Regions from separate parts of the Bradyrhizobium sp. IC3195 genome, predicted to be linked through region 1. Evidence: predicted binding sites of a transcription regulator. Region 1 holds the regulator's gene; the other holds the start of a gene.
The links. The regulator LexA, encoded in region 1, represses DNA repair genes until DNA is damaged. The targets are predictions, from matches to a motif close to TGTTCNNNNTGTGTTCNG.
Positions count from the first base shown of each region.

Region 1 (15,669 bases):
CCGCGGACGAAGTACTTGCCGCCGAGCAGGTAGATCAACAGCGTGGGCAGCGCGGCGATGATCACCGCTGCGCTCTGCACGCCATGCTGCGGGATATCCGCGACGGCGGCGGACAGCGCGATAAGCGCTGCGGTGACGGGCTGCTGCTGGCCGGTGGTGAACGTCACGCCATAGAGGAACTCGTTCCAGATATGGGTGAACTGCCAGATCACCGTGACGATCAGGATGGGACCTGAGAGCGGCAGGATGATGCGCCAGAAGATGCGGAAGAAGCCGGCGCCGTCGATGCGGGCGGCCCTGATCAGTTCATGGGGAATGGCGACATAATAATTCCGGCAGAACAGCGTGGTGAATGAGAGCCCCTGAATGGTGTGAATCAGCACGAGGCCGGTCAGGGTGTTGATGAGGCCGACGTCCCGCAGCACGATGGTCCAGGGCAGCAGGCGCATCTGCTGGGGGAGGAACAGGCCAAGCGTCACGATGCCATAGATCCAGTTGTCGCCTCGGAAGCGCCAGAGCGACACGGCGTAACCGGCGATTGCGCCGAGCAGGGTGGAGAAGATCGTGGCGGGAATCGTGACCAGCGCGGAGTTCAGCATGTAGGGCCGGATGCCGGCGCAGGTCTCGGCGACGCAGAAGCCGCTCCAGGCTGCGGCGTAGTTGCTCCAGGCCAGATGCTGCGGCCAGCCGATCATCGATCCCTGCGCTATCTCCTCGTTGCTCCGCAGCGAGTTCAGCACCACGACCACGAGCGGCGCGAGCCAGGCCGCGGCGATCAAGAAGACGGCGAGATAGACCAGAATCCGGGTCGGTGCGAAGCTGCGGTCAGGCATGGGCGCCTCGCCGTCGCTGGATGTATCGCCACGCCGCGTAGGGCAGCAGCACCGCGAGAAGAATGAGCAACATCAGCACGGCCGCCGCCGCGCCGCGGCCGAGCAGGCTGCGCTGGAACATCAGGTCGTAGACGACGAGTGCCGGCAGCTGGGTCGCGATTCCCGGTCCGCCGTTGGTGAGCGCGCGCACGAGATCGAAGGTCGAAATCGCGAACTGCAACTGGATCACCACGACGGTGACCGTGATCGGCCACAGCGACGGCAGGATGATACGCCGGTAGGTTCGGACCGCTCCCGCGCCGTCGATCTGCGCGGCCTTGATGATGTCGGGATCAACCGAGCGAAGGCCGGCAAGGAACAGCGCCATGGCAAAGCCGCAGGATTGCCAGATCGCGGCGATGACAATGGTCCAGATCGCCATGTCGCGGTCGATCAGCCAGTCGAACTTAAAGGAGGTCCAGCCGAGGTCGTGCACCAGCTTCTGGATCCCGAGACCGGGATTGAGCAGCCAGCTCCAGACCGTGCCGGTGACCACGAAGGACACCGCCAGGGGATAGAGGAAGATGGAGCGCAGCACGTTCTCGCCACGAATGCGCTGATCGAGCAGGATCGCGAGGATGAGGCCGGTCGCTGCGCTCAGCAGCACGAAAGCGCTGCCGAACAGCAGCAAATTGTCGAAGGCGATTTGCCAGTTGCGCGATGCCGTGACCGCCGTGTAGTTGCGCAAGCCGACCCAGCCCGCAACGGGAACGAGGGTGGACGGCGTGAACGAGATCCAGATCGTCCAGAGCGAAAACGAGACGAGGTGCGCCGCCGACAGCAGCAGCGGCACCCAGATCGTCAGATATTCGGGCAGCCGGCGCACCCATTCGGGAAGAGCCGGCCGGCCCGGTCTCATCGTGGCGGCATTGCTCAACGCGCGCCCTCGACGGCCTCGGCGAGGCGGGTGGCTGCCTGCTCCGGCTTGATCGTCTTGTTCTTCACGTACTCCGTGATTACGTCGATCATCGCCGCGGTCATTCCGTTTTCCTGCGCCATGTTGTGCGCCATGCTGAGGACGGCCTGATCGCTGGCGATGGCCTCCTTCAAGGCCTTCGAGGTTGTTCGTTGCCCTTCCGACCAGCCTTCGCCTGATAGATCGACGTCAGTGCGCACGGGGATGGAGCCGGTGATCTGCGAGTACATGGTCTGGATCGCCGGATCCATGACGAGCTGAGCCATCAGGGTCTGGCCGGCTTGCAGGTCCGCCTCCTTGCGCTGCCAGAAGATGAAGGCGTCGGCATTCAACAGGAAGACCGGCTTGCCGTTGTCGCTCGGGCCTGGCGCAATCAAGAAGTCCTCGAGCTTGAAGCCGGCATTGCGCAATACGCCCTGCGCCCATCCGCCCATGATCATCATGCCCATGTCGCCGTCGATGAAGCGCTTCAGGTTGGTCGAGAAATGCTGGGCGCCGACGTTGGGGTCCATCCAGTCGGCGATCTTGCGCACCTGGGCGAACGCGGCCTTGATCTCCGGACCCTCGAGGGCCTTCTTCTCGAGATTCATGATGGCCGCGCGATAGGCGAGCGGACTGATGCCCGCGAGAGCCGCCTCGAATTTCTGTCCGTCGTCCGGGCGGGTGCCGCCATTGGCGATGGGAGAGGCGACTCCGCCCGCCTTCATCTTTTCGGCGAGGTCGTTGAAGTCGGCCCAGGTGACGGGGACCTTGTCCGCCTTCGCCTTGTCCATCGCGCGCTTGGACAGGAAGAGCATGTTGGTGCTGTAGATCTGTAGCGGCAGCGCAATCCATTTGCCGCCGGGCTTGTGCAGCTTTGCAAGGTCCGGAGCGACAACCTTCTCGTAGCCGGCGGCCGCGACGAGGGCATCGAGATTTACGGTGGGCGCAATCTTCGACCAGGCCGCAATCTCGGGCCCCTTGAGCTGCGAGCAAGCCGGCGGATCGCCGGCCATGATCTGCGCGCGCAGCTTGTTCATCATCTCGGTGGTGAAGCCGGGGACGGGCGAGTGCTGCCAAACGCCGCCCTTCTCCTCGAATTTCTTGCCGAGCGCCGTAATGGCCGCCCCGTCGCTGCCCGCCGACCATTGCGAGATCGCGGTCAGTCGCGGCTTGGCCGCGCCTTGCGCGCGGGCAAGGTGCGGAAATGCGAGCGCGGCAGCGGAGCCAGCGAGCAGACGACGCCTTGTTGTTGTGATCGGCATGGCAGTTCCTCCCGGTGTGAAATCTTTCGCGCTTTACAGGCCGTTTGGGCTCAGCGCATGTCAGGCCGCCTCCGTCGATGCCGCGGGCATGCCGCCACGGCTGGCGAGACAAAAGGCGGCGAAGGCGAGCGCAGCCTGCGGATCGTTGCCGGTCGACGGCGGCACGAAGGCGAGGGAGACCTGCGCCAATTTGCGTCCGCCCAGCAGGCAGGCGTCGATGCCATCGACCAGTGCTTGCCGATCCTCTTCAGCGAGAAGCGACGGCCAGCCGCTGATCGCAACGCCGCCGCACGGCTTGACGTTCAGCGTATTGCCGATCGCAAGGCCGAGCCGGAACAGCCGACGGCGCAAATCCTGCCGCACGCGCGATGAGATCGGGACCGTGTTGACCCATTCGTTGCCGAGCTGGAGCAGCTCGGTCTCGGAAACGCCGAGAAGCGCAGCCAGCGCGGGAATCGACGTATAGGCCTCGACGCAGCCGTGATGTCCGCAGCGGCAGCGCGGTCCGTCAGGCCCGAACACCATGTGGCCGAGCTCGATCGGCTGCAGAGCATCGGTCTCGGCCGGATCATCCATCCAGGCGCCGGCGACGCCGTGGCTGACGAGCACGAACAGATGCGTGTCGTTGAACGGGTAGTTTTCCGTGCGGCAGCGGTGAAAGGTGGCATGCGCGACGACCGAATTGGTGAATTCGAGCGGCACGCCCGCGAACGTCTCGCCGAACATGTCGCTGATGCGAGCGACGTCGCAGGGAATGATCGGATTGGCCGATATGCTGAGACGGCCGAGGCCGGGAATCGAGACGCCGATCTGCGAGAGGGTGATCCGGCGGCGCCGCGTCCAGTCGCGCAACAACGTCATCGCTTCGCGAAATGCCCGGCCGACGGTCTCGACGTCAGGCGTCTTCGGGAGCGGCACACGCTCGGTGTAGTGCAGCTCACCCGACAGGCCGCCGACCCCGACGCTGAGCCGCTGCGTCGTCAGCTCGAAGGCTGCCAGCGCCACCGCGTGGTCCAGCGACACGAGACCGGTCGGGCCGCCGACGTAAGGGGCAGGGCGCCGCACTTCCTCGATCAGGCCTTCGGCCTTCAGGTCAAGCAGGATGCGCGACAGGCTCGCTTCCGACAGACGCACGGCCTTGGCCAGTGGCGGACGAAACGAGCCGCCCGACTGAAGCAGATGAGTCAAAATGGCAGCGCGCGTCTGCCGCCGACTTCTCGGCTGCTCCGGCATTTCCATCCCTGTCGTCATTCTTACTTAGAGTAAGAATGCGCGCGGAGCATTTCGGCTGTCAAGGCGCTTGCCGCCGTGAGCATGGACTTGTTGTTGTGCGCGGCAGCACGAGGAAAGTGCGGGCGCAAAACAAAACGGCGCCATCTTGCGATGGCGCCGCTGCGAAAGGCGTGATGGCCTGACGTTAGCGCTTGTCGATCGGCACGTAATCGCGCTTGGCGACGCCGGTGTAGAGCTGGCGCGGGCGGCCGATCTTCTGTTGGGGATCCTCGATCATCTCGCTCCACTGGCTGATCCAGCCGACGGTGCGGGCGACCGCGAACAGCACGGTGAACATCGAGACCGGGAAGCCCATCGCCTTCAGCGTGATGCCCGAATAGAAATCAACGTTCGGGTAGAGCTTGCGGTCGATGAAGTACTGGTCGCTGAGCGCGATCTTCTCGAGCTCCATCGCCACCTTCAGCATCGGATCGTCGCCATGGCCGGTCTCCTTGAGCACGGCATGACACATCTTCTGCATGATCTTGGCGCGCGGATCGTAGTTCTTGTAGACCCGGTGGCCGAAGCCCATCAGGCGGACTTCGGAATTCTTGTCCTTCACCTTGGCGATGAACTCGGGGATCTTGTCGACCGTGCCGATCTGATAGAGCATGTTCAGCGCGGCTTCGTTGGCGCCGCCATGGGCCGGGCCCCAGAGGCAGGCGATGCCGGCCGCGATGCAGGCGAACGGGTTGGCGCCCGAGGAGCCGGCGATGCGCACCGTCGAGGTCGAGGCGTTCTGCTCGTGGTCGGCGTGCAGGATGAAGATCTTCTCCAGCGCGTCGGCGAGCACCGGGCTGACCTTGTAGTCTTCGCAAGGCACCGCGAAGCACATGTTCAGGAAGTTCTCGGCAAAGCCGAGCGAGTTCTTCGGATAAACGAAGGGCTGGCCGACGGTGTATTTGTAGGCCATCGCAGCCAGCGTCGGGATCTTCGCGATCATGCGCATGGAGGCGATCATGCGCTGCTTCGGATCGTTGATGTCGGTGCTATCGTGATAGAACGCGGCGAGGGCGCCGACGGCGGCAACCATGATCGCCATCGGATGGGCATCGCGGCGGAAGCCCTGGAAGAAGCGGGCCATCTGCTCGTGCACCATCGTGTGATGGGTCACGCGGTAGTCGAAATCCTTCTTCTGCGCGGCGGTCGGCAGGTTGCCGTAGAGCAGGAGGTAGCAGGTCTCCAGGAAGTCGCCATGCTCGGCGAGCTGCTCGATCGGGTAGCCGCGGTATTCCAGCACGCCCGCGTCGCCGTCGATATAGGTGATCTTGGACTGGCAGCTCGCGGTCGAGGTAAAGCCCGGATCGTAGGTGAACAGGCCGGACTGGCCGTAGAGCTTGCCGATATCGATGACGTCAGGCCCGACGCTGCCGCTGAGGATCGGAAGATCGAAATTCTTGTTTCCGACCGTCAGCGTCGCGGTCTTTGGGCTTTCTTTTGCGTCCATCAGAGGTCCCCGATGTGTGGTGAGACGGGCCGGAGCCGGAGACCCCCAGGGCGACCATGGGGGCAGGCCGGATGTTCCAGAATGTGGAGGAGATGGGTATATTATTGCTATGTGCGCTGCAAGATCGCCGCACGCATGGTCGACTTACGTCGTAGACTGATCCCTAAGTCGGCCGAGGCTTTCCTGGCGTCCAAGCACCTCCAAAACCTCAAATATACCAGGGGACGTCGTCCGTCCGGTGAGCGCCGCCCGAAGCGGCTGGGCGACCGCGCCGAGCTTGAGACTATTTTCCTCGGCAAAGGCGCGCAGCGCGGCCTCGGTGGTGGCGCCGCTCCACGTCTCGACTTTCTCCAGCGCGGAATGTAGCTGGCCGATCAGCTTGCGGTTCTCGGGCGTCAACAGCGCCTGCGCCTTGGGATCCGGCGCCAGCGGCCGGTCGGCGAAGATGAAATGGGCGCCGTCGATCAGCTCGATCAATGTCTTGGCGCGCTCCTTGAGCGCCGGCATGGCCTTGAGCAGCTGCGCGCGCGTGGTGTCGTTTAACTTGGCCTTGATCTCGTCGCGGCTCGGCACGACGTGGTCGAGCACGTCCTCGAACATCTTCACGAGCGATTGATCGTCGGCGTGGCGGATGTAGTGGCCGTTGAGGTTTTCCAGCTTGGCGAAATCGAAGCGGGCGGCGGCGCGGCCGACGCTGCCGAGATCGAACGCGTCGATCATCTCCTCGGTCGAGAAGATCTCCTGGTCGCCGTGGCTCCAGCCGAGCCGGACCAAGTAGTTGCGCAGCGCAGCCGGCAGGTACCCCATCGCGCGGTAGGCATCGACGCCGAGCGCGCCGTGCCGCTTGGAGAGTTTCGAGCCGTCCGGGCCGTGGATCAGCGGGATATGGGACATGCTGGGCAGCGCCCAGCCCATCGCATCGTAGATCTGCTTCTGGCGGGCGGCGTTGATCAGGTGGTCGTCGCCGCGGATCACATGGGTGACGCCCATGTCGTGGTCGTCGACCACCACGGCGAGCATGTAGGTCGGGTTGCCGTCGCCGCGCAGCAGGACGAGATCGTCGAGGTTCTCGTTTTGCCACACCACGCGGCCCTGGACCTGGTCCTCGATCACGGTCTCGCCGGTCTGCGGCGCGCGCAGGCGGATGGTGGGCTTGACGTCGCTCGGCGCCGTCGCCGCGTCGCGGTCGCGCCACATGCCGTCATAGAGGCGGGTGCGCCCCTCGCTGCGCGCCTTCTCGCGCATGGCGGCGAGCTCTTCGGCGGTGGCGTAGCAGCGGTAGGCCTTGCCATCGGCGAGCAGCTGCTCGGCAACCTCGCGGTGCCGGGCGGCGCGGGCGAACTGGTAGATGACCTCGCCGTCCCAGCCGAGCTCGAGCCACTTCAGCCCGTCGAGGATGGCGCCGATCGCCGCCTCCGTGGAGCGTTCCCGATCGGTATCCTCGATCCGCAGCAGCATCTTGCCGCCGTGCTTCTTGGCATAGAGCCAGTTGAACAGCGCCGTGCGGGCGCCCCCGATATGGAGGAAGCCGGTCGGCGAGGGAGCGAAGCGCGTGACGACGGAATCGGACATTCTTGGCAGGGCCTATGCATTGGAGGCGGTGGTGTATAGCAGGAACGGGACATAACTAAAGGGCGACGGCGGACCCGGCAGGCCTTGCTTATGCTCTTGGCGCGGCCACGCGAATTTGGCAGAAGAACCGCTGATTTCCCTACAGGATTTTCGTAATGACAGAACCGGTGGCAGCTGAGGTTGGGCGCGATTTCATTCGTGACATCATCCAGGCCGACCTCGATCAGGGCAAATACAAGGAGATCGTGACCCGGTTCCCGCCGGAGCCGAACGGCTACTTGCATATCGGCCACGCCAAGTCGATCGCACTCAACTTCGGCGTCGCCCAGGAGTTTCCGGGCCGCTGCCACCTGCGCTTCGACGACACCAACCCGGTCAAGGAAGAGCAGGAATATATCGATTCAATCCAGGCCGACGTGCGCTGGCTCGGCTTTGACTGGGGCAAGAACCTGTTCTTCGCCTCGGACTATTTCGACCGCCTGTACGAATGGGCGGAGCAGCTGATCCGCGACGGCCTCGCTTATGTCGACGACCAGACCCAGGAGGAGATCCGCCTCTCGCGCGGCACGTTGACCGAGCCCGGCAAGAATTCGCCGTTCCGCGAACGCTCCGTGGAGGAGAACCTCGACCTGTTCCGCCGCATGAAGGCGGGCGAATTCCCCAACGGCGCGCGCGTGCTGCGGGCCAAGATCGACATGGCCGCGGGCAACATCAATCTGCGCGACCCAGTGCTGTACCGCATCCTGCATGCGCACCATCCGCGCACCGGCAACGCATGGTGCATCTACCCGAGCTACGACTATGCCCACGGCCAGTCGGATGCCATCGAAGGCATCACGCATTCGATCTGCACGCTGGAGTTCGAGGACCACCGACCGCTCTACGACTGGTTCATCGAGAAGCTGCCGGTGCCCTCACAGCCGCATCAGTACGAATTCGCGCGGCTGAATCTCACCTATACGCTGCTGTCCAAGCGCGTGCTGACCCAGCTCGTCCGCGACGGCCATGTCGCGGGCTGGGACGATCCGCGCATGCCGACCATGGCGGGCATGCGTCGCCGCGGCGTGCCGCCGGCTGCACTTCGCGAGTTCGTCAAGCGCATCGGCGTCGCCAAAGCCAACAGCGTGGTCGATGTCGGCATGCTGGAGTTCTGCATCCGCGAGGAGCTGAACCGCACGGCGCAGCGGCGCATGGCGGTCTTGAAGCCGCTCAAGGTGGTGATCGAGAATTATCCGGAAGGGCAGACCGAGGAGCTCGAGGCGATCAATCATCCCGACGATCCCTCGGCCGGCACGCGGAAGATCACGTTCGGCCGTGAGCTCTATATCGAGCAGGACGACTTCATGGAGAACCCGCCGAAGAAGTTCTTCCGCCTGTCGCCTGGCAACGAGGTGCGGCTGCGCTATGCCTATTTCGTCAAGTGTACCGGCGTGATCAAGAACGACAAGGGTGAGGTGGTGGAGCTGCGCTGCACCTATGATCCCGCGACCAAGGGTGGCAACGCGCCCGACGGCCGCAAGGTCAAGGCGACCATGCACTGGCTGCCGGCGGCGGCCTCCAAGCCGGCGGAGATCCGCATCTACAACCAGCTGTTCGCCAATCCGAGCCCGGATGCCTCGAACTTCGCGACCGATCTCAACCCGAACTCGCTGGAGATCCTCGCCGATGCGCGGGTCGAGGCGTCCGTTGCGGAGAGCAATTCGACCGAGCCGATGCAGTTCGAGCGCCAGGGCTATTTCGTGCGTGACAAGGACTCGACGCCCGGCAAGCCGGTGTTCTCGCGCACGATCGGTCTGCGCGACACGTTCGCGAAGGAAGTCGCCAAGGGTTGAGAAGGGCTGAGCAGGACATGAGCAGCGAGGCCGACGCCATCGTTTCCGCCATCATCGCGAAATGGTGCGCCGGCTTCGCGACGCTCGATGCGGCCGCGCTGTCCTCGCTCTATGCGAAGGACGCATTCTTCTTCGGCTCCAACCCGAAGCTCTATCGCGGCCGGGACGGCGTCGCCGAATACTTCAACGGCCTGCCGCGCTGGCGCAGGCCAAGCGCCGCGTTCTCCGATGTGCACGCCGCGCAGGCCGGCCCTGATCTGATCAACATGGCCGCGACCATCACGTTCGGTCTCGCGGGCGAGCGGGATGATCTCGTCGTCAAGATGAGCTGGGTCATCATCCGCGAGGACGGCGGCTGGAAGATCGTCAATCACCACGCCTCGTCGCAGGCGCCGCTGATCTAGCAACGGGCGCCAGCCCGGAGAAAGTAGGGCGGTCTTCGCCTGTTCCCGATCCGTACCGCTATTCGCGCAGCCGCACGGTCCGGTAGCCTCCGCAGCCGTCGCGTATCGTAAGGTGCAGGGGAATGGCGGAGCCGGGCCGGCCAGGACGGTCCCAGGGAGTTGCCGGGACGTGGCCGGTCGGCCGCGCTACCCCGGCCGGCGGTTTTGCGCCGGCGGGCTTTGGCATCTGGCCGGCGATCATCGAGACGCTGCGCCAATGGGCTCGGGGCGAGGCCGGGCCTGGCCGGCTGTTGCCGTGGGTGCCGGTCGCCTTCGGCGGCGGCATTGCGCTTTATTTCGCCGCCGATCATGAGCCGGTGCTGTGGGTGGTTGCCGCCACAGCCATCGCGCTGATGCTCGGCGCGGTGCTGCTCCGGCGGAGCCGGCTGTTTGCGCCCGCCATCATGCTCGCGGCGGTCGCGGCTGGTTTTGCCGTGGCGACCTGGAAGACCGCGCGTATCGCGCACACCGTTTTGGCAAAACCGCTCTATTCGGTGTCGCTGTCGGGCTTCGTGGAAGCGCGCGACATCCGCGAGCGCACCGACCGCTTCGTGCTGCGCGTCAGCGCGATGGAGGCGCAGCGCAGCGACGTCAAGCTCGAGCGCGTCCGCCTCTCGGTGCGCAAGGGCACGGCGCCTGAGGTTGGCAGCTTCGTGCAGCTGAAGGCGCGGCTGCTCCCGCCGATCTCGCCGGTGCGCCCCGGCAGCTATGATTTCTCGCGCGACATGTTCTTCCAGGGCATCGGCGCCTCCGGCTTCGTGATGGGCGCGATCACGGCGTCCACGCCGCCGGATGCTGGCGGCCTGCGGCTGCGCTACGCGGCCTTCATGCAGGGCCTGCGCGATGCGATCGATGCGCGCATCCGCGCAACGCTCGAAGGCGATAACCGCGCGATCGCGACGGCGCTGCTCACGGGGCGGCGCGATGCGATCACCGCGCCTGTGAACGATGCCATGTTCGTCTCGGGACTCGGCCATGTGCTGTCGATCTCCGGCTATCACATGGCGGTCGTCGCCGGCGTCGTCTTCTTCGCGGTGCGCGCGCTGCTGGCCTTGATCCCGGGGCTGGCGGCCGGCTCTGCCATCAAGAAATGGTCGGCCGCCGCGGCGCTGGTCGCGGCCGCGTTCTACCTGTTGCTGTCGGGCGCGGAGGTTGCAACGCAAAGATCGTTCTTCATGACGGCGGTGGTGCTGATCGCAGTGATGGTCGACCGCCGCGCCATCACCTTCCGCACGCTGGCGGTTGCCGCGCTGATCGTGCTTGCGGTCGCGCCGGAGGCGTTGGTGCATCCAAGCTTCCAGATGTCGTTTGCGGCAACGCTCGGGCTGGTGGCGCTGGTGCAGATCGGCATGCCGAACCTGCTCGCATCGCCCGATCATTCCGCGACTGCGCGGATCGCGTTGTGGGGCGGCCGGGAAATCGCGATGCTGTTCCTGGCCTCGCTGATCGCGGGGCTCGCGACCACGCCATACGCCGCCTTCCACTTCCATCGCGTGACCCCATACGGCGTGCTCGCCAATCTCGGCGCCATGCCGGTGGTCTCGGCGCTGGTGATGCCGGCCGGGCTGTTGGGGCTGCTCGCGGCGCCCTTCGGGCTCGACGGCGTGTTCTGGTGGTTGATGGGGATCGGCATCGAGTGGATGGTCCTGGTCGCGCGCTGGGTGGCGGCCCTGCCGGGCGCCGTCGGCCGCATTCCCGCCTTCGGGATCGCGCCGCTGATCGCAGCGAGCCTCGGGCTCATCGTGATGGGCCTGTTGCGCACGCCCTTGCGCTGGTCCGGCGCCCTGGTGCTGCTGGCAGCGATCCTCTGGGGACTGTCGGTGCGGCAGCCCGATATCCTGATTGCCGGGGATGGCGCGAGCGTCGCGGTCCGGGGCGGGGATGGGCGCTTGCAGGTGATCCGCGCCAGCAAGGACAGCTTCCTGCTGAAGGAGTGGTTGGCTGCCGATGCCGATCCGCGCGATGCCGGCAACGCCTCGTTGGCGAGCGGGGTGTCGTGTGACGAGTCCGGCTGCGTGGCGCCGCTCGCGGACGGACGACTGATCGCGTTGGCGACGCGTATCGACGCGCTGGCCGATGATTGCAGCCGCGCCGCGCTGGTGGTGACGGCGCGGCCTGCGCCACCCGATTGCGCGGCGATGGTGGTCGATCGGGCGCGTCTTGCCAGTCAGGGCGCACTGGCTCTGACGAGACGCGGCGAGGGCTTTTCGGTGCAGGCGGTGAGGACGAGGGGAGCAAGCCGTCCCTGGCTGCCGGCCGGCGCCGGCGAGGGGGATTTCGACGGCAGCCTCGTGCCGAAGGCGGCCGTGCCCCGCAACCGGGACGCAACGCCATCGGAGGCCGACTTGCAGGCCGACGATTGACGCGGATCACAAATACCAGGCCAGCACGGCGTCAAGCCTTCCGTTGCCGATAACCGGCAGGGCCACCATTCGGCTCAGCCCGGCTGCGCAGGCTTCGGAGCCGGCGATCGAGCCGTCAGAGGTGAGATCGTCGTTGAGCGCGGGCATGCCGGCGGCCCAGGCGCCGCCGATGCTGCCTTCGCCCCTGGCGATGGACTGCGCCGCATAGCGTGCGGCGAGGTCGGTCTGCGCGCTGCAATCGCCGGCGCGAAAGACCAGCGCCGAACGGCCCTCGTTCGGGACCCAGATCTCGAAGCGTCGTGCAATCGGCGTTGCCTGCGCGGAGAGGAATGTCAGAACCCAGGTCTGGTCGGTACCGGTTCGGTAGGGCACGCCGACGCCGAGATTGATCCCGACCTTGGCGGCGTCCTCCCAGCGCAGGAAACTCTTGGCGTCGTGCAAGTCCTTGATGATCAGCGGCAGGCCCGCCTTCCAGGTGCGTCCGGGCAGGCCGAAGCCGCGCGGAAATCTGGTGTGGCGGGAGTTGAATTCGAACATGTCCGCGGTGCCGTAATAGCCATCGACGAGCCCCATCTCATGCGAGAGATCAGGATCGTTGTGCCAGAGTTCGATCGCGCCGACATGCGCCTCGTCGTCGCCGCAGAACAGCACCAGCACGGCTTGCAGGAATTCGCCCGCGAACACCGGCACCGCCACGCCGCAGGTGAGGCCGGCCGCAGCGGCCTGATCGGTCCGCTTGAAATAGGAGTTGGCGAATTTCGTGAGGATGACGGGGTGGCCACAGGCCCAGGCCTTGCCTGGAAGTCCCTCGTCATATCCGAAGTGCAGCTCTTCGCTGACGGCTTTGAACGCGGACAGCCCATCGTCGTAGAGGCCGCCGCCGAATTCCAGCCGCATGCGCGTCCGGTCGGGTACCCAAAGTTCAACGACGCGAATGAAGGTCTTCATCGAGCGTGTCCGCCGCCTCAAACCACGACAGCATCGGTCATTTGGCTGCGGAGCGGACGTTCAAAATGCGGGCAGCACGGCCCAAACTTCGTGCGACGACGAGGCGCGGCGGTGGGCTCGCCGATCGAATGTCCTGAAACACAAACTTACCGGGCTCGCCGGCCTCGGCCGGCGACGGCAATTTCAATCCCGGGCTCGGCCTGTCGGCCGAAGGGCGTCAGCCGATCGGCAGGCGCGTGATCGTGGGCCGCGTGTCGGCGACGATCTGCGGCTTGTGCTCGCGCTCGGGGGCTGGCTGCGTCACCGGCAATTGCAGCACGGTCGCGCGCTGACCTTCGACGAGCTGCGTCACCAGCACGTATTTGCCGTCGGGGAATTCGATCGCGTCATGATGGCGATCGGGAATGTGCGGGTCGATCTTGCCGAACTTGCCGACGCGAGAGTTCACGGTGCGCGTCCAGATCCAGCGGTTGTCGTAGCGGACATTGTCGGCGAAAGCGAGCTCCGTCCCCGGCAGCAGACAGACCGCGACGGAGGGATCGGCTTCGGAAGCGAAACCGCGCGTCGAGGTGCCGCGGAAGGTTGTCGTGACGATCGTCTCGCCGACTTCGGCGGGGCGCGTCGCGACGGCATGCAGGCTGTAGTCACACATCGGGTGCTCCTCATGCTGGGATAGCGACCCGCGTCTCTTTCGAGGCGCAGGCCTCTATCAGAGTGGAAGCATACAACGCTCTGCTCGGTTATGGGCAAATCTGCGGCTCGCGTCCGCAGCGCGCGATCACATTATCTTTCCCGGATTCGATAGGAACAAACCTCGCGTCCTTGCATTCGGCCGGAGCTATCAGCACTGCCGGCACAACTCTACCGGCGAAGCAGAAATGGCTGCGCGCCTGCGCGGGGGAATGTCGCGCGGGAAGATGGACCGGACAGCCGGCGCAGAACCAGAGAAACCGTCCAGCCGGAGCGGACAAGTATCCGCTCCGATCCTGGATCGCCGATGCCGATCGAAACGCGCGCGGCGCTTGATGTTTCCCGTATCAGTACTTCCGGTAAAGCCCGATCAGCTTGCCCTGGATCTTCACGCGGTTCGGCGGAAGAATGCGGACCTCGTAGGCGGCATTGGCGGGCTCGAGCGCGATCGAGGCGCCGCGGCGGCGGAAGCGCTTGAGCGTGGCCTCCTCGTCGTCGATCAATGCCACCACGATGTCGCCGGTATTTGCGGTCTCGTTGCGCTGGATCAGCGCCATGTCGCCGTCGAGGATGCCGGCCTCGACCATCGAATCGCCGCGCACTTCGAGCGCGTAGTGCTCGCCCGAGCCGAGCATGTCCGGCGGCACGCTGATGGTATGGCTGCGGGTCTGCAGCGCCTCGATCGGCGTGCCGGCGGCGATGCGGCCCATCACGGGCACCGCGACGGGGCGCTCGCCCTCGTCCGCGGGCGGGCTGGAGCTCGCGCGCACCTTGCCGAGATTGCCCTCGATCACGCTCGGGGTGAAGCCACGGCGATTGCCGGCGGCGGCCTGGAGCTCGGGCAGCTTGATCACCTCGATGGCACGGGCACGGTTGGGCAGGCGGCGAATGAAGCCGCGCTCCTCGAGCGCAGTGATCAGGCGATGGATGCCTGACTTCGAGCGCAGGTCGAGCGCATCCTTCATCTCGTCGAAGGACGGCGGCACGCCGCTTTCCTTCAGACGTTCGCTGATGAACCGCAGAAGCTCGTATTGTTTGCGCGTCAACATCTCGACCAAAGTCCCCCGGTTGATGTCGTTCGATTCCGACACGATGAAGCCGGCACTAAGCCGCTACATCCTCGAAACAAATCATGAACGGACACTATATGTTCGATATGTGTTCCGCAACTGCTTAATTTATGGTGAACGCGGCCAAGCTCGCGGAATGCGTGTGGCTGGGCGGCTCAGACGGGCAGCCGGAGCACCTCGCAAGGCGTGCCGGCCTCGGCCTTCGGCGCGAACGGTGCGCGCACCAGAAGTACCTGTGCCGCAGCGAGATTCGCAAGAAGGGAGGAGTCCTGATGGCTGACCGGAAGGGCGACGCGCGTGCCGTCGTCGCGCTCCTCCAGCCGCGCGCGCAGATAGTCCTCGCGCTGGTCGTTGGCGGCGAGATCGCGGCCCAGCACGGCGCGCTCGCGCCGATGATGAATCGCTGAACGGCCCGACAGGGCGCGAATCAAGGGGACCATGAACAGGAAGGCGCACACGTAGGACGACACGGGATTGCCGGGCAGGCCAATCACGCGCATCGCGCCTATCCGACCGTGCATCATCGGCTTGCCCGGCCGGATCGCGATCTTCCAGAACGCCATCGCGATGCCTTCGCCCTTGAGCGCCTGCTGGACCAGGTCGTGGTCGCCGACCGAGGCACCGCCGGTCGTGATCAGGATGTCGGCGCCGCTCTCGCGCGCGCGGCGGATGCCGGCGGACGTCGCCTCCAGTGTATCGGCGGCAATTCCGAGGTCGATGGTCTCGGCGCCCTCGCTGCGGGCGAGCGCATGCAGGGCATAGCCGTTGGAATAGACGATCTGGCCGCGACCAGGCGTGGTGCCCGGCATCACGAGCTCGTCGCCGGTGGCGAGAACGGCAACCCTCGGGCGGCGGATGATGGCGAGATGCGGATGATTCATTCCGGCGGCAAGGGCGAGATCGCGCTCGGTGAGGCGGATTCCCTTGCGCAGCAGCACGTCGCCTTCGCGGAAGTCGACGCCTGCAGGGCGGATGTGCCGGCCGAAAATGGCGGCTTCCT
Region 1 is NZ_JADYVG010000009.1:54,877-70,545, reverse strand. It holds gene I6F09_RS19045 (carbohydrate ABC transporter permease) at 1-833, opposite strand, end outside; gene I6F09_RS19040 (sugar ABC transporter permease) at 826-1,749, opposite strand; gene I6F09_RS19035 (ABC transporter substrate-binding protein) at 1,746-3,032, opposite strand; gene I6F09_RS19030 (ROK family transcriptional regulator) at 3,093-4,271, opposite strand; gene gltA (citrate synthase) at 4,450-5,751, opposite strand; gene gltX (glutamate--tRNA ligase) at 5,896-7,323, opposite strand; gene I6F09_RS19015 (glutamine--tRNA ligase/YqeY domain fusion protein) at 7,479-9,155, shown strand; gene I6F09_RS19010 (SgcJ/EcaC family oxidoreductase) at 9,173-9,559, shown strand; gene I6F09_RS19005 (ComEC/Rec2 family competence protein) at 9,682-11,961, shown strand; gene I6F09_RS19000 (GAF domain-containing protein) at 11,968-12,909, opposite strand; gene I6F09_RS18995 (hypothetical protein) at 13,127-13,561, opposite strand; gene lexA (transcriptional repressor LexA) at 13,947-14,648, opposite strand; gene glp (gephyrin-like molybdotransferase Glp) at 14,825-15,669, opposite strand, start outside.

Region 2 (15,669 bases), on a different contig from region 1:
TGCTGAAGCCTTCGATGCCGTGTTCGACACGCTGCGCATGACGACGCCCTGCATCGTGCTCGACGTGCCCCATCAATGGTCCGGCTGGACCCGGCGCGCGCTGGTGAACGCCGACGACATCGTGATCGTGGCCGAGCCCGATCTCGCCAATCTACGCAACACCAAGAACATGCTGAGCGTGCTGAAGGCGGCGCGACCGAACGACCGGCCGCCGCTGTACTGCCTCAACCAGGTCGGCATGCACAAGCGTGCGGAGATCGAGGTCAAGGCCTTCGCCAAGACCATGGAGAGCCAGCCGATCGCGGTGATCCCGTTCGATTCGAAACTGTTCTCGACCGCGGCCAATAACGGCCAGATGATCGCGGAGGTCTCCAGGACCCACCGCACCACCGTTCTGTTCCAGAATATGGCGAACCGCCTCGCCGGCCGCGGCGAGGTGAAGAAGCCGAAGCGCTCGCTGCTCGAGCCGCTTTTGAAGAAGCTGAAGGGCAAGTCGGGGCGCAGCTCGGCCCCGCATCGCAAGGCGTCGTAGGCGCGGCTTATTTGAGCATGATCTCCGCGCAAACGCCTTCCGCGTTTGTCGCGAGGGAAAACCGCTTCACACTTTGCGCTGACGCGGCCCTTCGGGTCCGGATCATGCTCTGGGGCGGACTACCTGTCCGCCCGCTGCTGCTTTTTCGCCAGCAGCTGCTTCAGCGCCGCGACCTTGGCCGCGGCCTGGTCCGGCGGCAGATCTGCCTTGACGAGGATTTCGGCCTCGGCCTCGCGACCCTGCAATCCCAGCACGAGCGCCAGATTGGCGCGGACCCGCGCATCGTTCTGATTGCGCTGATGGGCGCGGCCGAGCACCTGTTCGGCCTTCGATAGATTATTCTGCAGCATGTAGGACAGGCCGAGATTGGACAGCACGGTCGGCTCGTTCGGCACGATCTTCAACGCCGCAGCGTAATATTGCTGGGCTTCCTCGTTGCGGCCGAGCTGGTCGAGCACAGCGCCCTGCGCCGACAGGATGCGCCAATCGGGATCCTCGGGCGAATGCGCCCGGCCGAGGACGTCGAAGGCCTGCTGGAAATTGCCGTTGTCGGCGAGCGCGCGGCCGTAGCCGGCGAGCAGCGCCTTGTTGCCAGGACGGGCGAGCACGGCCTGCTCCAGCACTGCGACCGCCTGCGCGCGCTGGCCGCTGCCACGCAGCGCCTTGCCGTATTCGAGAGCAATGGCGGGATCGCTCGGCTTGGCGCGATAACGCTCGCGAAGTGCGTCCATCTCCGGCGTGGGGTCGGCCTTGCTGTCGGACTTGCCGTCAAACTTGGCGGCGGACTCCCGCTTGCCGCCGAGCGCACCGGTGACGTCGTCGATGCCGGCCGTCTGACAGCCGCCGAGGGCGAGGATCAGGACGGCGGAACACAGATATCCCGCCGGGGATAAGGCGAGGAACGAACGCTTGGGCATACTCTGATCACTCGGCAACTGATCAGAGATGCTTACCCATTAACGCTAAAGTCCCGTTAAGGAGGCGCGCCTGTTGAGGTTCAGTCGACGAACTCGGCGCCGAATTCGCAGCCGATGCGCCAGCGCAGGCGGCATTGGCGGGAATAATCAGGCGCGAAGATGATGGTGAATTGCGGCGGCACTTCCAGAAATTCCGCCACCACTTTCACGCCGCCATCCGAAATGTCCGTGATCGTGCAATCCCGCGGCAGCGAGCCCGCGCCAAAATGGATCTTGGCGAGGCGGCTGCACACCCGACGTTCGCTTCTCCGGCGATTTGCAAGCATTTGAACTGTTCACCCGTTAGACCACGGCCCATCCCGCAGCCCTAGGAGTAGCGGACATTCGTTGGAATGTGCTGAGGAGAGAAGGCGGCATTCGAGACGTAGTGTCTGGGCTGCGTTTACGATTGGTTAGGATTTGACCGGCCGCCAAGCGATTGTTCCCGTATTGTTCTTGCGGAAACGGCCGCGCTCTGCTACCCCTAATTGCAGCAATGGGCAGGCTGGTTCGGCATGGTTCAGCGGGTTTCTACCGTCGCCTTTGAGGGGATCGAGGCCCGCGCGGTCGACGTGCAGGTGCAGGTCGCGCCTGGCCTGCCGGCCTTTGCCATCGTCGGCTTGCCGGACAAGGCGGTGTCGGAGGCGCGCGAGCGGGTGCGCTCGGCGCTGATCGCCTCGGGGCTGGCGCTGCCGGCGCGGCGGATCATCGTCAATCTGGCCCCGGCCGACCTCCCGAAGGAGGGCAGCCATTACGACCTGCCGATTGCGCTTGGGCTGATGGCCGCGATAGGCGCCATCCCGCCCGATGCGCTGACCGGCTTCACCGTGCTCGGCGAGCTCGGCCTCGACGGCTCGATCGCGCCGGTGGCCGGCGTCCTTCCCGCCGCGATCGGCGCCAATATGCGCGAGGAAGGACTGATCTGCCCGGCGTCCTGCGGCTCCGAGGCGGCGTGGGCGAGCCCGGACATCCAGATCATTGCCGCACACTCGCTGATCCAGATCGCCAACCATTTCAAGGGCACCCAGGTGCTGTCGCGGCCGACGCCGAAGGTGCACGAGGCCGCCGCCTCGACGCTCGACCTGCGCGACATCAAGGGCCAGGAAAGCGCCAAGCGCGCGCTGGAAATCGCGGCCGCCGGCGGGCACCACCTGCTCATGATCGGCGCGCCGGGCGCGGGCAAATCGATGCTGGCCGCGCGCCTGCCCTCGATCCTGCCGCCGCTGTCGCCGAGCGAGCTGCTCGAGGTCTCCATGATCGCCTCGGTCGCCGGCGAGATCGAAGGCGGCGCGCTGACGGCGCGGCGCCCGTTCCGCTCGCCGCACCATTCCGCCAGCATGGCCGCGCTCACCGGCGGCGGCGCGCGCGCCAAGCCCGGCGAGATCTCGCTGGCACATCAGGGCGTGCTGTTCCTCGACGAATTGCCGGAGTTCGATCCGCGCGTGCTGGATTCGCTGCGCCAGCCGCTGGAGAACGGCGAGGTCGCGGTGTCGCGCGCCAATCATCGCGTCACCTACCCTGCCCGCTTCATGCTGGTCGCGGCGATGAATCCCTGCCGCTGCGGCAATGCGTTTGAGCCCGGCTATGCCTGCAAGCGCGGCCGCATCGACCGCTGCACCGGCGATTACCAGGCGCGCATCTCCGGTCCGCTGATGGACCGCATCGATCTGCGCATCGAGGTGCCGGCGGTGACGGCCGCCGACCTGATCCTGCCGCCGCCGTCGGAAGGATCGGCCGAGGTCGCCGCCCGCGTGGCGGCGGCGCGCGACATCCAGCTGGCGCGCTATGCGGATGCAGGCCTGCCCCATGTCCGCACCAATGCTGAAGCCCCCGCCTCCGTGCTGGAGGAGATCGCAAAGCCGGATGCGCAAGGCGCCAAGCTGCTGCGCGACGCCGCGGAGACCATGCGCCTGTCGGCGCGCGGCTATCACCGCGTGCTGCGGGTGGCGCGAACGCTGGCCGACCTCGACCATGCCGACAAGATCGGCCGGCTGCACCTCGCCGAAGCGCTGTCGTACCGCGCACTCGCGGAGGATGTGCGCCAGCTGGCTTGATCATTCCGCGCATCAACCCGGCGGTAACGACTTTCCTTTACGCTCTGCAAACCATAAGGCCCGACGCGTTTCGGTTGTGAGTTCCCGGGGCCTAGCGAGTAGAGCGTCATGTTGCGTTTCAAGTTCCTGGCCTCGGCTGTTCCCCTGTTGGCGGCTGCGGTGTTCGCCCGCGCCGAGATCGGATCGGTGTCGCATCCCTGCATCGCGCTGGGCGACACATCGGTCGAGCTCACCTCGCTGTTCTGGACCGCCGGCGTGCATGTCGCCTTCACCGACGATCCCGCGCAGGCGACGGTGCGGGTCCAGATCACCGAGGATGCCGACGCCGCGGATTTTGCCGTGGTCGACGACGGCCTCGGCTCCGAGCCTGACACCTGCCAGGCCAGCCCTTCGACGCGTCTCGTCTCGATCGCCGCGCAGCCGGTCGACGGCGGCCAGGTGGTCTATCTCTCCAGCGAAGGACCGGCGGATTACCGCATCTATGTGCGCTCAAAGACGTTCTCGCCGCGCGAGGCGGCGGCGCTGATCGTCGGCGCCCGCGGCGGCCATGGCCGCTTCCAGGCGGCATCGCTTTAGAGCTTTGTGTTTGAGCATGATCTCCGCGCAAACGCGTTCCGCGTTTGTCGCGAAGGAAAACCGCTGCACACTTTTCGCTAACGCGGCCCTTCGGGTCCGGATCATGCTCTGACCCGTTAACGTCTCGTCAACCCTGTTCGGAGGCGGCGCCACCGCCGCAATTTGTTCGCAAGGTCGGCGGGCCATCGTCGCACGCGGCGGCGGGGTTTCAGCCAAGGGTCGGTTGCGATGGGTCGGACGTTCCGGATCAAGGTGCGCATGCGTCGTTTCAGGCGACGGCATCCGAGGCTCGCTTTCGCGATCCGCTCCTTCATGATCTTCTCGGCGACGTTTGGCGGCGCCTATGGTTTCGTCTCCGGCAGCCGGTCCGACAATTCCGGCTACGATCCCCACACCTTTGCGATCGGCGCCAGCTTCCTGTTCGCGCTCGCCTGCCTCGGCCTTGCGACGCTGAGCATGCGTCTGCGCTTCGTCAATAAGCGGCTGCGGACGCTCGCCGCCCACAACGAAGCCTTGATCGACCGCAATTGGGAGCTGAAGGAAGCGGAAGAGCGCGCCCGCAGCCTGTTCGAGCAGCAGGGCGACCTCATCGTGCTGCGCGCTTCCGACGGCCGCATCACCTTTGCCAACGAGGCCTATTGCGCGCTCGCAGGACAGGCGCGCAGCGCGCTGGTCGGCACGCGATTCGATTTCGACGTGCTGGAGCAGGGCGACAGTGCCCGCGAGAGCAGCGGCACGCGCATCCACGACCAGAAGATCGCAACCCCGCTCGGCGCGCGCTGGATCGCCTGGCGCGAGGGCTATGTCCGCCTCGATGCCGGCCAGCCCGCCGAGTTGCAGAGCGTCGGACGCGACGTCACCGACCGCACCGAGACCGAGCGCGCATTGTCCGACGCGCGCGACCAGGCCGACGCCGCCAACCGCGCCAAGTCGCGCTTCCTGGCGATGGCCTCGCACGAGATCCGCACCCCCCTGAACGGCATCATCGGTATGGGCGGCCTGTTGCTCGACACCGATCTGACGCCGGAGCAGGCGACCTATGCCAGGGCGGTGAAGACCTCGGGCGAAGCCTTGATGGCGCTGATCGAGGAGCTGCTCGACTATTCCAAGATCGAGGCCGGCAAGCTCGACCTCGATCAACGTCCCTTCGCGCTCTCGACCCTGGTCGAAGAGATCACCGAGCTGCTCGCGCCCCGCGCGCAGGCGAAGTCGCTCGAGATCGCCGCCTATGTCGACGAGCGCCTGCCGCTCGAAGTGGTCGGCGACGCCGCGCGGTTGCGCCAGGTGCTGCTCAACCTCGCCGGCAACGCCATCAAGTTCACGAGCAGCGGCGGCGTGGCGCTGATCGTCGAGCCCGGCATCTGGCCGAACGAGATCAGCTTCCTGGTTCGCGACACCGGCATCGGCATCGCAGCCGAAGCCCAGCAGCGCATCTTCCGCGAATTCGAGCAGGCCGACGAGCGCGTCGTCCGCACCTATGGCGGCACCGGACTTGGCCTCGCCATCAGCGAGCGCATCGTCAAGCGTATGGGCGGCCGGATCACTCTCACGAGCGAGCCGGGCAAGGGCTCGACTTTCGAGGTCGCGGTGCCGCTTCCGCCGTCGCAAGGCGGCGCCGGGCAGACCGCATTTCCGAGTCCCGACCTCACCGGCAAGTCGATGCTCCTCGTCGCCGACGGCATCGAAGCCTCGCTCATCGCGCGGCGGCTCGAACGCTGGGGCGGCCAGACCTGCCTGGTTGCAGATGCGGCGGTCGCCGAAGCATTGCTGCCGGAACGCTCCTGGCACACGGTGCTGATCGATCGGGCGATCGGCCCAGCCGCGGCCGATCAGCTCGGTGAGGCCGCCCGCGCGCATGCCTTGCAGCGCCTCGTTCTGCTGACGTCGAGCTCGCGCCACGAGAAGCTGTCGCCGGCTTTCACCGGCTTTCTGGTGAAGCCGCTGCGCGCGGCCTCGCTCGCCGCACGCCTTGCCCTGACGCCGGAGGTCGCCTCGCCCGATCTCGCGCCGGAGCCGCCGCCGGCCTCCGCCGGCCCCGCACCGGCGAAAGGCCTGTCGATCCTCGTCGCCGAGGACAACGAGATCAACGCCTTGCTGATGCGCTCGCTGCTGACCAAGCTCGGCCATCGCGTCGTCATTGCCGTCCATGGCGAGGCCGCGCTGGAATCCTGGCTCGCCGCCTCATCGGCCGGCACGCCCTACGATTTCGTGCTGATGGACATCCAGATGCCGCAGCTCGACGGCATCGAGGCGACAAAGCGCATCCGCGCGCACGAGGCCGCGCTGGGCGATTCCCGGACGCCGATCCTGGCACTCACCGCCAATACGCTGTTGGAGGATCGTTATGCCTGCTTCGAGGCAGGCATGAACGGATTTCTGATCAAGCCGGTCGACCGTGAGAAGCTCGAGGAGGCGCTGGCGGGCCTTGCTGCGTCCCGGCACCAGACGGTTCCGGATCTCACGGGAACCTGATCTCGCCTGACGATCCCAATTGAAATCGAGCGCTTTGCGCGTCACGATCCCTCCGGGGGCATTTTGCAACCAAAGGATTTTGCGCATGAACGTGCTTTGCCGCCTCGCCCTGATTGTTCTCCTGGCTGGAACCTCCCGCCACGCAGCCGCCGACACACCGGACCTCATCTCGTCGCTCAAGCAGGGCGGCTACGTCCTGATCTTCCGACACACCGCGACTGACGACAGCCAGAAGGATGTCTATCCCTTCAAGTTCGACGACATGAGTGCCCAGCGTCAGCTCAGCGAGAAGGGCAGGGACGCGGCGCGCCAGATCGGGACGGCGGTCAAGGACCTCGCGATCCCCATCGGCGACGTCTACACCAGCCGCCTGAACCGCGCGGTCGAGGCCGGCAAGCTGATCTCCGGCCGTGAGGTCAAGCCGGTCGATGCCCTGACCGACAGCAGCAACGCCAGCGCATCGGGAATGGCAAACCCGACCGGCGCCAATGCCAGGGCCGGGCAGGCCGTGCGTCAGCTCGTCGATGCGCCGCCGCAAGCCGGCACCAACACCGTCCTGGTCACCCACAAGACCAACATCGCCGATGCCTTCGGCAAGGACGCCGGCAACGTCGGGGAAGGCGAGGCCTTCGTCTACAAGGCCGGCAGCTCGGGTCCCGCCACCTTCGCAGGGCGCATCACGCTTGCGGATTGGATCGCAAAGGCGGGCAGGTGAGGACCTGCCGCTCCGCCACGATGTTGTGCTACGGACATCATCTGGCGAACGAGCGAAGAGCTGGCGAACACGTGAGAACATCGGAGAACCGTTCATTCCTCATCCTGCTCGGCGCGATCTCCGTCGCGTTCGTCTGGGTGCTTTGGCCGTTCTCCGGTGCCGTGTTGTGGGCCACGCTGCTGGCCATCATCTTCGCCCCGTTCTATCGACGGATCCTGAAATCCGTGCCCGAAAAGCACAACCTTGCCGCCCTCGTCACCGTCATCGTGGTGGTCGTCATGGTCCTGATCCCCGTGGCGATCATCATCGCGTCGCTGATCGACCAGGGCGGGGAGCTGTATCAGCGCGTTCAGAGCGGGGAGATCAGCCTCTCTCATCCCCTGCAGCAGCTGAAATCCGCGCTGCCCGCCTGGGCTGTGTCGCTCGGAGACCGCCTGGCCGGCATCGATTTTTCGGCCCTGAGGGAACGCCTGTCGGGTCTGGTCGTCCCTGCCGGACAACAGCTGGCCGGGCACGCGATCAACATCGGTCAGGTGACGCTGGAGTTCGTCGCAAGCCTGCTCGTGATGCTGTACCTGCTGTTCTTCCTGCTGCGCGACGGTGACGAGCTCAATGCCCGCATTCGCGAGGCGCTCCCGCTGAGCCCGAACCATACCGCGGAAATTCTCGATGTCTTCACCCTGGCGGTTCGTGGAACGATCAAGGGGATCGTTCTCGTCGCGTTGATACAGGGAGCACTCGGCGGGCTCATCTTCTGGCTGCTCGGCCTCACCGCGCCGCTGCTGGCGGGCGCGCTGATGGCGCTGCTCTCGCTGCTGCCGGTGCTCGGCTCCGCGCTGGTCTGGGTTCCGGTTGCGCTTTACCTGCTTGTGGCAGGTTCGGTCACGAAGGGACTCATCCTGCTCGCTTTCGGCACCTTCGTGATCGGCCTTGCGGACAATTTTCTCCGCCCGATCCTGGTCGGCCAGTCGATCCAGATGCCGAGCTATATCGTGCTGCTCGCCACGCTGGGCGGCCTTGCGACGTTCGGAGCGAACGGGTTCGTGATCGGCCCGCTCGTCGCTGCAATGTTTCTGACGACGTGGCACATCTTCGTCGTCTCGAAGTCGAAACAGGGGGCCCCGAAATGATCGTCATGCCGGGCCTGGAGCGGGCGATCCGGCCGATGCGCAATCTCATGCAGCAGAGACAATAAAGCGCGGTGCAGACAGCTTGTCCGGCGTCGTCTGGCCTCCCCGGAAGACGGTATTTGCCTGCGCGGCGCGCTTGCAATGGGGGCACACGAAGAGATGCGCGATGACCGGGGTCGGCTCGTCCGTGAGCAATTCCGAGCGGAACCACTTCATCTCGACATGGCAGTCCGGGCAGACCGGAGCTTCCAACTGCTCCGCAGCGCTCCTGAGACGATCAACCATGGTGTGCCCCCGCCGTTTTCCAAGGAATAGCGGAATACCCATCGTTGGTCTGCATCAAAAGATACTCTGCGCGAATGGGCAGGGCCCGGGCACCAAGGCGATTACAGCCGCCTGAGCGCCACGCTCTCCACCGTGTGGTCGGCGCCCTTCTTGAGGATCAGCGTCGCACGGGGCCGGGTCGGCAGGATGTTGTCCTCGAGATTGGCGAGGTTGGTACGCTCCCAGATCGCGATCGCGGTCGCGGTGGCTTCCTCGTCCGACAACAGAGCATAGCGGTTGAAGTAGGATTTTGGATTGGTGAATGCGGTGTCGCGCAGCGCCAAGAAGCGCTTGATGTACCATTGCCGCAGCGCCGCCTCGTCGGCGTCGATATAGACCGAGAAATCGAAGAAGTCGGAAACCACCGGCACCGCCTTGCCGTCGCGCGGCAGCTTGCCGGTCTGCAGCACGTTGACGCCTTCGACGATCAGGATGTCGGGCTGGTCGATCTCGGCCCATTGGTTCGGCACGATGTCGTAGGTCAGATGCGAATAGACCGGCGCACGGACGTGGCGGCGGCCGGCCTTGATGTCGGAGAGGAAGTTGAGCAGCATCGGCAGATCGTAGCTCTCCGGAAAACCCTTCTTCTGCATGATGCCGTGCCGCTCGAGCACCGCATTGGGATAGAGAAATCCGTCCGTGGTGATCAGCTCGACTTTCGGCCGCGGCGACCAGCGCGCCAAGAGGGCCTGGAGCACGCGTGCCGTGGTGGATTTCCCGACCGCCACCGAGCCGGCGACGCCGATGATGTAGGGCACCTTGCGGTCCCTGATGTTGAGGAACTGGCGCTCGGCGTAATACAGCCGCTGCATGGCATCGACGTAGATCGACAACAGGCGCGACAGCGGCAGATAAATGTCTTCGACCTCCTGCAGGTCGAGGCGATCGTGCAGCGAACGCAGCCGGTCGAACTCGCCCGGCTCGAGCGTCATCGGCGTATCGTCGCGCAGTCGCGCCCATTCCTCACGCGTATAAACGCGGTAGGGATTGTACTGCTGCTCGGGTGCGCGGATATCCATGACGCCGCCTTTCCGTTGCGATCTATTCGCCCTTGCCTAGCCGCCCTTGCGCGACGCCTTCTCTTCCAGCCCCGACATCGAGGTCCGCTTGTCCAGCGCGGCCTCGACCTCTTCCAGCTTTATGCCGCGCGCCTTCAGCAGCACAAGGAAATGATAGAGCAGGTCGGCACTTTCAGCGATCAGATGCGCGCGATCGTTTTCGACTGCAGCGATTACGGTTTCGACTGCTTCCTCGCCGAACTTCTTGGCGCAATGCTCGGGGCCTTTGTCGAGCAGCTTGCGGGTATACGATGCTTCGCCGCCGGACGCTGCGCGGGCGTCGATGGTTTCGGCCAGATCATGGATCGTGAAACGCGGCATCGGACTCACTCGGAAACACGCTTGAAAGCAAGCTTGGCAACAGATTACGGCGGCCATCCCCGTCCGCCAATGTTAGCATCGTTACGAACCGGAGTCGTCAGGCATCCAGGCGCATCGGCAGCCCACGCCGCGCCATGTGCTCCTTGGCCTCACGAATGGTGAATTCCCCGAAATGGAAGATCGAAGCCGCCAGCACCGCCGTGGCGTGCCCGTCGCGGATACCGTCGACGAGATGGTCGAGATTGCCGACGCCGCCCGAGGCGATCACGGGAACGGGAACGCTGTCGGCGATCGCGCGGGTCAGCGGAATATCGAATCCCTGCCTTGTGCCGTCGCGGTCCATCGAGGTGAGCAGGATTTCGCCGGCGCCGAGCGAAACCACCTCCTGCGCGTATTCGATCGCGTCGATGCCGGTCGAGTTGCGCCCGCCATGGGTGAAGATCTCCCAGCGGTCGCCGCCCGGACGCTTGACGCGCTTGGCATCGATCGCGACCACCACGCACTGCTCGCCGAATTTTTCAGCGGCTTCCTTGACGAATTCGCGCCGCGACACCGCGGCGCTGTTGATCGACACCTTGTCGGCGCCGGCGCGCAGCAGCGTCTTGATGTCGTTGACCTCGCGCACGCCGCCGCCGACGGTGACAGGCATGAAGCAGGCTTCCGCCGTGCGCCGGACCACGTCCAGCATGATGCCGCGGTTCTCGTGGGTCGCGGTGATGTCGAGGAAGGTGAGCTCGTCGGCGCCGGCGGCGTCATAGGCGATGGCGGCTTCGACGGGATCGCCGGCATCCCTGAGATCGACGAAGTTGACGCCCTTGACGACGCGGCCGTCCTTGACGTCGAGGCAGGGGATCACGCGCACCTTGAACATGGGTCAGCTCCTGCGCGCGTCGCGGATCAAGGTGAGGGCGGCGGCGGGATCGAGCCGGCCGTCATAGAGCGCGCGCCCGGCAATCGCGCCGGCGAGCTTCTTCGCGCGCGGCGTCAGCATGGCTTTCACGTCCTCGATCGAGGCGAGGCCGCCGGAGGCGATCACGGGAATCGAAATGGCATCGGCCAGCGCGATGGTCGCCTCTAAGTTCAAGCCCTTGAGCAAGCCGTCGCGCGCGATGTCGGTGAAGATGATGGCGGCAACGCCGGCATCCTCGAAGCGCTTGGCGATCTCGAGCACCGTGACCTGCGACGTCTCGGCCCAGCCCTCGACCGCGACCTTGCCGTCGCGCGCGTCGAGCCCGACCGCGACGCGGCCGGGGAATGTCTTCGCGGCGGACTTCACCAGCTCGGGATCGCGCACCGCGGCGGTGCCGATGATGACGCGGGTAATGCCCTTGTCGAGCCAGGCTTCGACGGTCGCGAGATCGCGAATGCCGCCGCCGAGCTGGACCGGGATCTTGATCGTCTTCAGCATCGCCTCCACGGCGTCGGCATTCACCGGCTTGCCGGCGAAGGCACCGTCGAGGTCGACGACGTGGAGATATTCAAAACCCTGCTCGGCAAAGCTCTGCGCCTGCGCAGCCGGATTGAGGTTGAACACGGTCGCGCGCGCCATGTCGCCTTGCTCGAGGCGCACGCACTGGCCGTTCTTGAGGTCGATCGCGGGAAAGAGAATCACGGTTTCCATCGCAAGAAGTTCGAGATCAGGGCCAAGCCGAAACGCTGGCTCTTCTCGGGGTGGAATTGCGTGCCGATGGCGGTGTCCTTGCCGACGATCGCCGTGACGGGTCCGCCATAGTCTGCGCGCGCGAGCACGTCCGCCTCGCTGGCGGGATTGAGGTGATAGGAGTGCACGAAATAAGCGTGCTGGCCCTTCGGGCCGAGCGGCAGCTTGTCGAGCACCGGATGCTCCCTGAGCACCTCGAGCGTATTCCAGCCCATGTGCGGAATCTTCAGGCTTTCATCGCGCGGCGTGATCTTCTCGACGTCGCCGCCGATCCAGTTCAGGCCTTCGGTGACGACATGCTCCTTGCCGCGGCTCGCCATCAGCTGCATGCCGACGCAGATGCCGAAGAACGGCCGCGCCTTGACGCGCACCGCTTCGGTGATGGCCTCGACCATGCCGTTGACGGCATCGAGCCCGCGGCGGCAATCGGCGAAGGCACCGACACCCGGCAGCACCAGGCGATCGGCCTCGTAAGCCTGGTCCGGATCGCTGGTAACAAAGACCTTTTGCGGGCTCTCCAGGCTGCGCGCGGCGCGCTCGAAGGCTTTCGCGGCGGAATGCAGATTGCCGGAACCGTAATCGATGATGGCGACGCTCATCTTGACCCTCCCGGTTCTGGAAACAACCCAATGATGCCGCCGGCCGGAATCGGCGGCGGGTTCGAGAATGGCTGACCCGGCACATTGCGGGTCGGCGGCGGGCCGCCGCGATCGACGGCCCATTGATCGCCAGCGCTGCCGTTCTGCTTCTGGCTCCAGCGTTCGAAAAAGCGGCGCTCCGCAGTGTCGCTGTCATCAGCGACGACGATATCCAGCTGCCGCCACTTTCCGCGCGACAAGGTCCAGCGGCGCAGGCTCGAGGCTTCGAGGCCCATCAGCACCGCGACGATGCAATCGGCGAAGAAGATCGAGGAGCGCCCGACGCCGAGGCTCGACAGCCCCGCGTTGAACGCGGCCAGGAAGATCAGATAGCCGATCAGCGCCAGCCACAGCCGATTCCACAACAGCCAGAACGGACCGAAGATCATCGCCCAGAAATGAAAGCCGTCGCGCACGAACACGAACTTGTCGGTCGCGCGCGGGTCGGCTCCTGCGGGTGAGGGAGCGTGAACTGTGTAGACAGGCATGGTGATGCCCCGTTCTCGAAATTCAGTGATGCCGCCAGCAGCGTTCGCCGCAAGACGGAAGATGTCAGCCGCCGAGCGAGCCCTTGGTGGACGGGATTTCGCCCGCCGCCTTCGGATCGATCGCCACGGCCGCGCGGAGCGCCCGCGCCAGACCCTTGAAGCAGGACTCGGCGATATGATGGCTGTTATCGCCATATAGGGTCTCGACGTGGAGAGTCACGCCGGCGTTGATGGCAAAAGCCTGGAACCACTCGCGCACCAGCTCGGTGTCGAACTCGCCGATCTTGTGCCGGGGGAAGTCGGCCTTGAACACCAGGAACGGGCGGCCCGAGATGTCGATCACCACGCGCGTCAGCGTCTCGTCCATGGGCATGTGCACGCCGGCATAGCGGGTGATACCCGCCATGTTGCCGAGTGCCTGCTTGACCGCCTGGCCAAGCGCAATGCCGGTGTCTTCGGTGGTATGGTGATAATCAATGTGCAGGTCGCCCACCGCCTTGACCGTGAGGTCGATGCGGGAATGGCGGGCGAGAAGATCGAGCATATGGTCGAAAAAGCCGATGCCGGTCGCGATATTGGCCACGCCGGTGCCATCGAGGTTCACGGAGACCTCGATGTCGGTTTCCTTGGTCTTGCGCTTGATCGTCGCGGTGCGCATTGAAAGCTGGCTTTCATCCTAGCTAGGGAGCCGAAAACGCCAGTCTCTTAACAGCCAAATGACACCTTCGCTACTGCGGGAACGGCCGGCCGGACCTCTACTTCTGCCTATGGTGAGCGAAATTCGGCCCGGAACGGCCCGTTGTGCCCTTGGTCTCGACCGCCTAAATCAGGCCGGACAGTGAGGTATTCATGCAGGACTCCCAGAACAGCTCGCCGGGCTGGCACGGCACCACGATTCTAACGGTCCGCAAGGGCGGCAAGGTGGTGGTCGGCGGCGACGGCCAGGTCTCGATCGGCCAGACCGTGATCAAGTCCAATGCCAAGAAGGTCCGCAAGCTCGGCAAGGGCGACGTCATCGGCGGCTTTGCCGGCGCCACGGCTGACGCCTTCACGCTGTTCGAGCGGCTCGAATCCAAGCTCGAGCAATATCCGGGGCAGCTGACCCGGGCGGCGGTGGAGCTCGCCAAGGACTGGCGCACCGACCGCTATCTTCGGCGGCTGGAGGCCATGATGATCGTGGCTGACAGGGACGTCTCCCTCGTGCTGACAGGCACCGGCGACGTGCTCGAACCCGAGGCCGGCGTGATGGCGATCGGCTCCGGCGGCAATTACGCGCTGGCGGCGGCCCGGGCCCTGCTCGACACCGACAAGGACGCCGAGACCATCGTCCGCCGCTCCCTGGACATCGCCGCGGACATCTGCGTCTACACCAACCGGAATCTGACGATCGAGAGCCTGGCTACGGGGTAGGGCGGAGGGGTCATTTGTCCGAGTGCCTCTCCGCACGGTCGGTGCAACCTCTCCCGCTTGCGGGGGAGGTCGGCGCGAAGCGCCGGGTGGGGGCTCTTCCCTCTGGGGGATTGTCCCATTGCGGAAACACCCTCTCCCCAACCCTCTCCCGCAAGCGGGAGAGGGAGAGCAGCACCGCTGTGGACGCTAGATGACGCAAAGCTACGCCTTCCGTCCCATGACCGCGGCCGACATGCCGCTGATCCGGCGCTGGCTCGCCGCACCGCATGTTGCCGAATGGTGGCATGATCCGGAGACGCTTGAATTCGTCGGCGGCGACCTCGATCATCCTGACCTGGCGCAGTTCATCGTCAGCCTTGACGGCCGGCCTTCCGCCTACCTGCAGTGCTACCGGCTCGGCGATTGGCATATCAGCTTCGGCCCGCAGCCCGTGGGCACTCGCGGCCTCGATCAGTTCATCGGCGAGGCCGACATGCTCGGATGCGGCCACGGCTCCGCTTTCATCCGCGCCTTCATCGACCAGCTCTTCGCGCGCGGTGTGCCGCGCATCGTGATAGACCCGAGTCCTTCCAATGCGCGCGCGATTCGTGCCTATGAGAAAGCTGGCTTCGTGCCGCAGCACGAGATCGTCACGCCCGATGGTCCCGCACTCCTGATGATCCGAGACCCATGACGCTCGCCGCAAGCCCCGCCGCCAAGACCACATTCCCGCCGCTCGCCTGGGCCGGCATCGCGCTGTTGCTGCTGGCGCTGCAGGCCGCGATCCTGCTGGCGATGGGGCGGGTGCCGATCTGCGCCTGCGGCACCATCAAGCTGTGGCACGGCGTGGTGAACAGCTCGGAGAATTCACAGCAGATTGCAGACTGGTACACGTTCTCACACGTCCTGCACGGCTTCCTGTTCTACGGCCTGACTTGGCTTTTGTTTGCGCGGTTACCCTTGCTGCCTCTCTCCTGGCCCGCACGGCTGATCATCGCCATCCTGATCGAAGGCGCCTGGGAGATCGTCGAGAACTCGCCCTTCATCATCGAGCGCTACCGCGCCGGCACGATCTCGCTGGATTATTACGGCGACAGCATCCTCAATTCGGTCTCGGACAATCTGGCCATGATCTTGGGGTTCCTGGCCGCACGCGCGCTGCCTGTCACCACGACCGTGCTGCTCGGCATCGCCTTCGAGATCGTGCTGGCGCTCCACATTCGCGACAATCTGACGCTCAATATCCTGATGCTGATCCATCCGATCGATGCCGTGAAGCAGTGGCAATCCGGCCCGCCGATCATCTGACCCAAAATGCGGCTTGTCCTTGGCCGTCTCCCGCCCTAGCTAATCAGA
Region 2 is NZ_JADYVG010000017.1:14,718-30,386, forward strand. It holds gene I6F09_RS26495 (AAA family ATPase) at 1-532, shown strand, start outside; gene I6F09_RS26500 (tetratricopeptide repeat protein) at 652-1,449, opposite strand; gene I6F09_RS26505 (PilZ domain-containing protein) at 1,530-1,775, opposite strand; gene I6F09_RS26510 (YifB family Mg chelatase-like AAA ATPase) at 2,004-3,542, shown strand; gene I6F09_RS26515 (hypothetical protein) at 3,651-4,118, shown strand; gene I6F09_RS26520 (PAS domain-containing hybrid sensor histidine kinase/response regulator) at 4,347-6,590, shown strand; gene I6F09_RS26525 (histidine phosphatase family protein) at 6,676-7,305, shown strand; gene I6F09_RS26530 (AI-2E family transporter) at 7,377-8,435, shown strand; gene I6F09_RS26535 (hypothetical protein) at 8,481-8,720, opposite strand; gene coaA (type I pantothenate kinase) at 8,822-9,778, opposite strand; gene I6F09_RS26545 (phosphoribosyl-ATP diphosphatase) at 9,815-10,138, opposite strand; gene hisF (imidazole glycerol phosphate synthase subunit HisF) at 10,236-11,009, opposite strand; gene hisA (1-(5-phosphoribosyl)-5-[(5-phosphoribosylamino)methylideneamino]imidazole-4-carboxamide isomerase) at 11,013-11,750, opposite strand; gene hisH (imidazole glycerol phosphate synthase subunit HisH) at 11,747-12,397, opposite strand; gene I6F09_RS26565 (DUF2628 domain-containing protein) at 12,394-12,924, opposite strand; gene hisB (imidazoleglycerol-phosphate dehydratase HisB) at 12,989-13,582, opposite strand; gene hslV (ATP-dependent protease subunit HslV) at 13,774-14,334, shown strand; gene I6F09_RS26580 (GNAT family N-acetyltransferase) at 14,525-15,007, shown strand; gene I6F09_RS26585 (DUF2585 domain-containing protein) at 15,004-15,621, shown strand.
Region 2: I6F09_RS26510 (YifB family Mg chelatase-like AAA ATPase) is a predicted target of LexA. The motif match lies at 1,929-1,946, and genes of this name have one in related genera.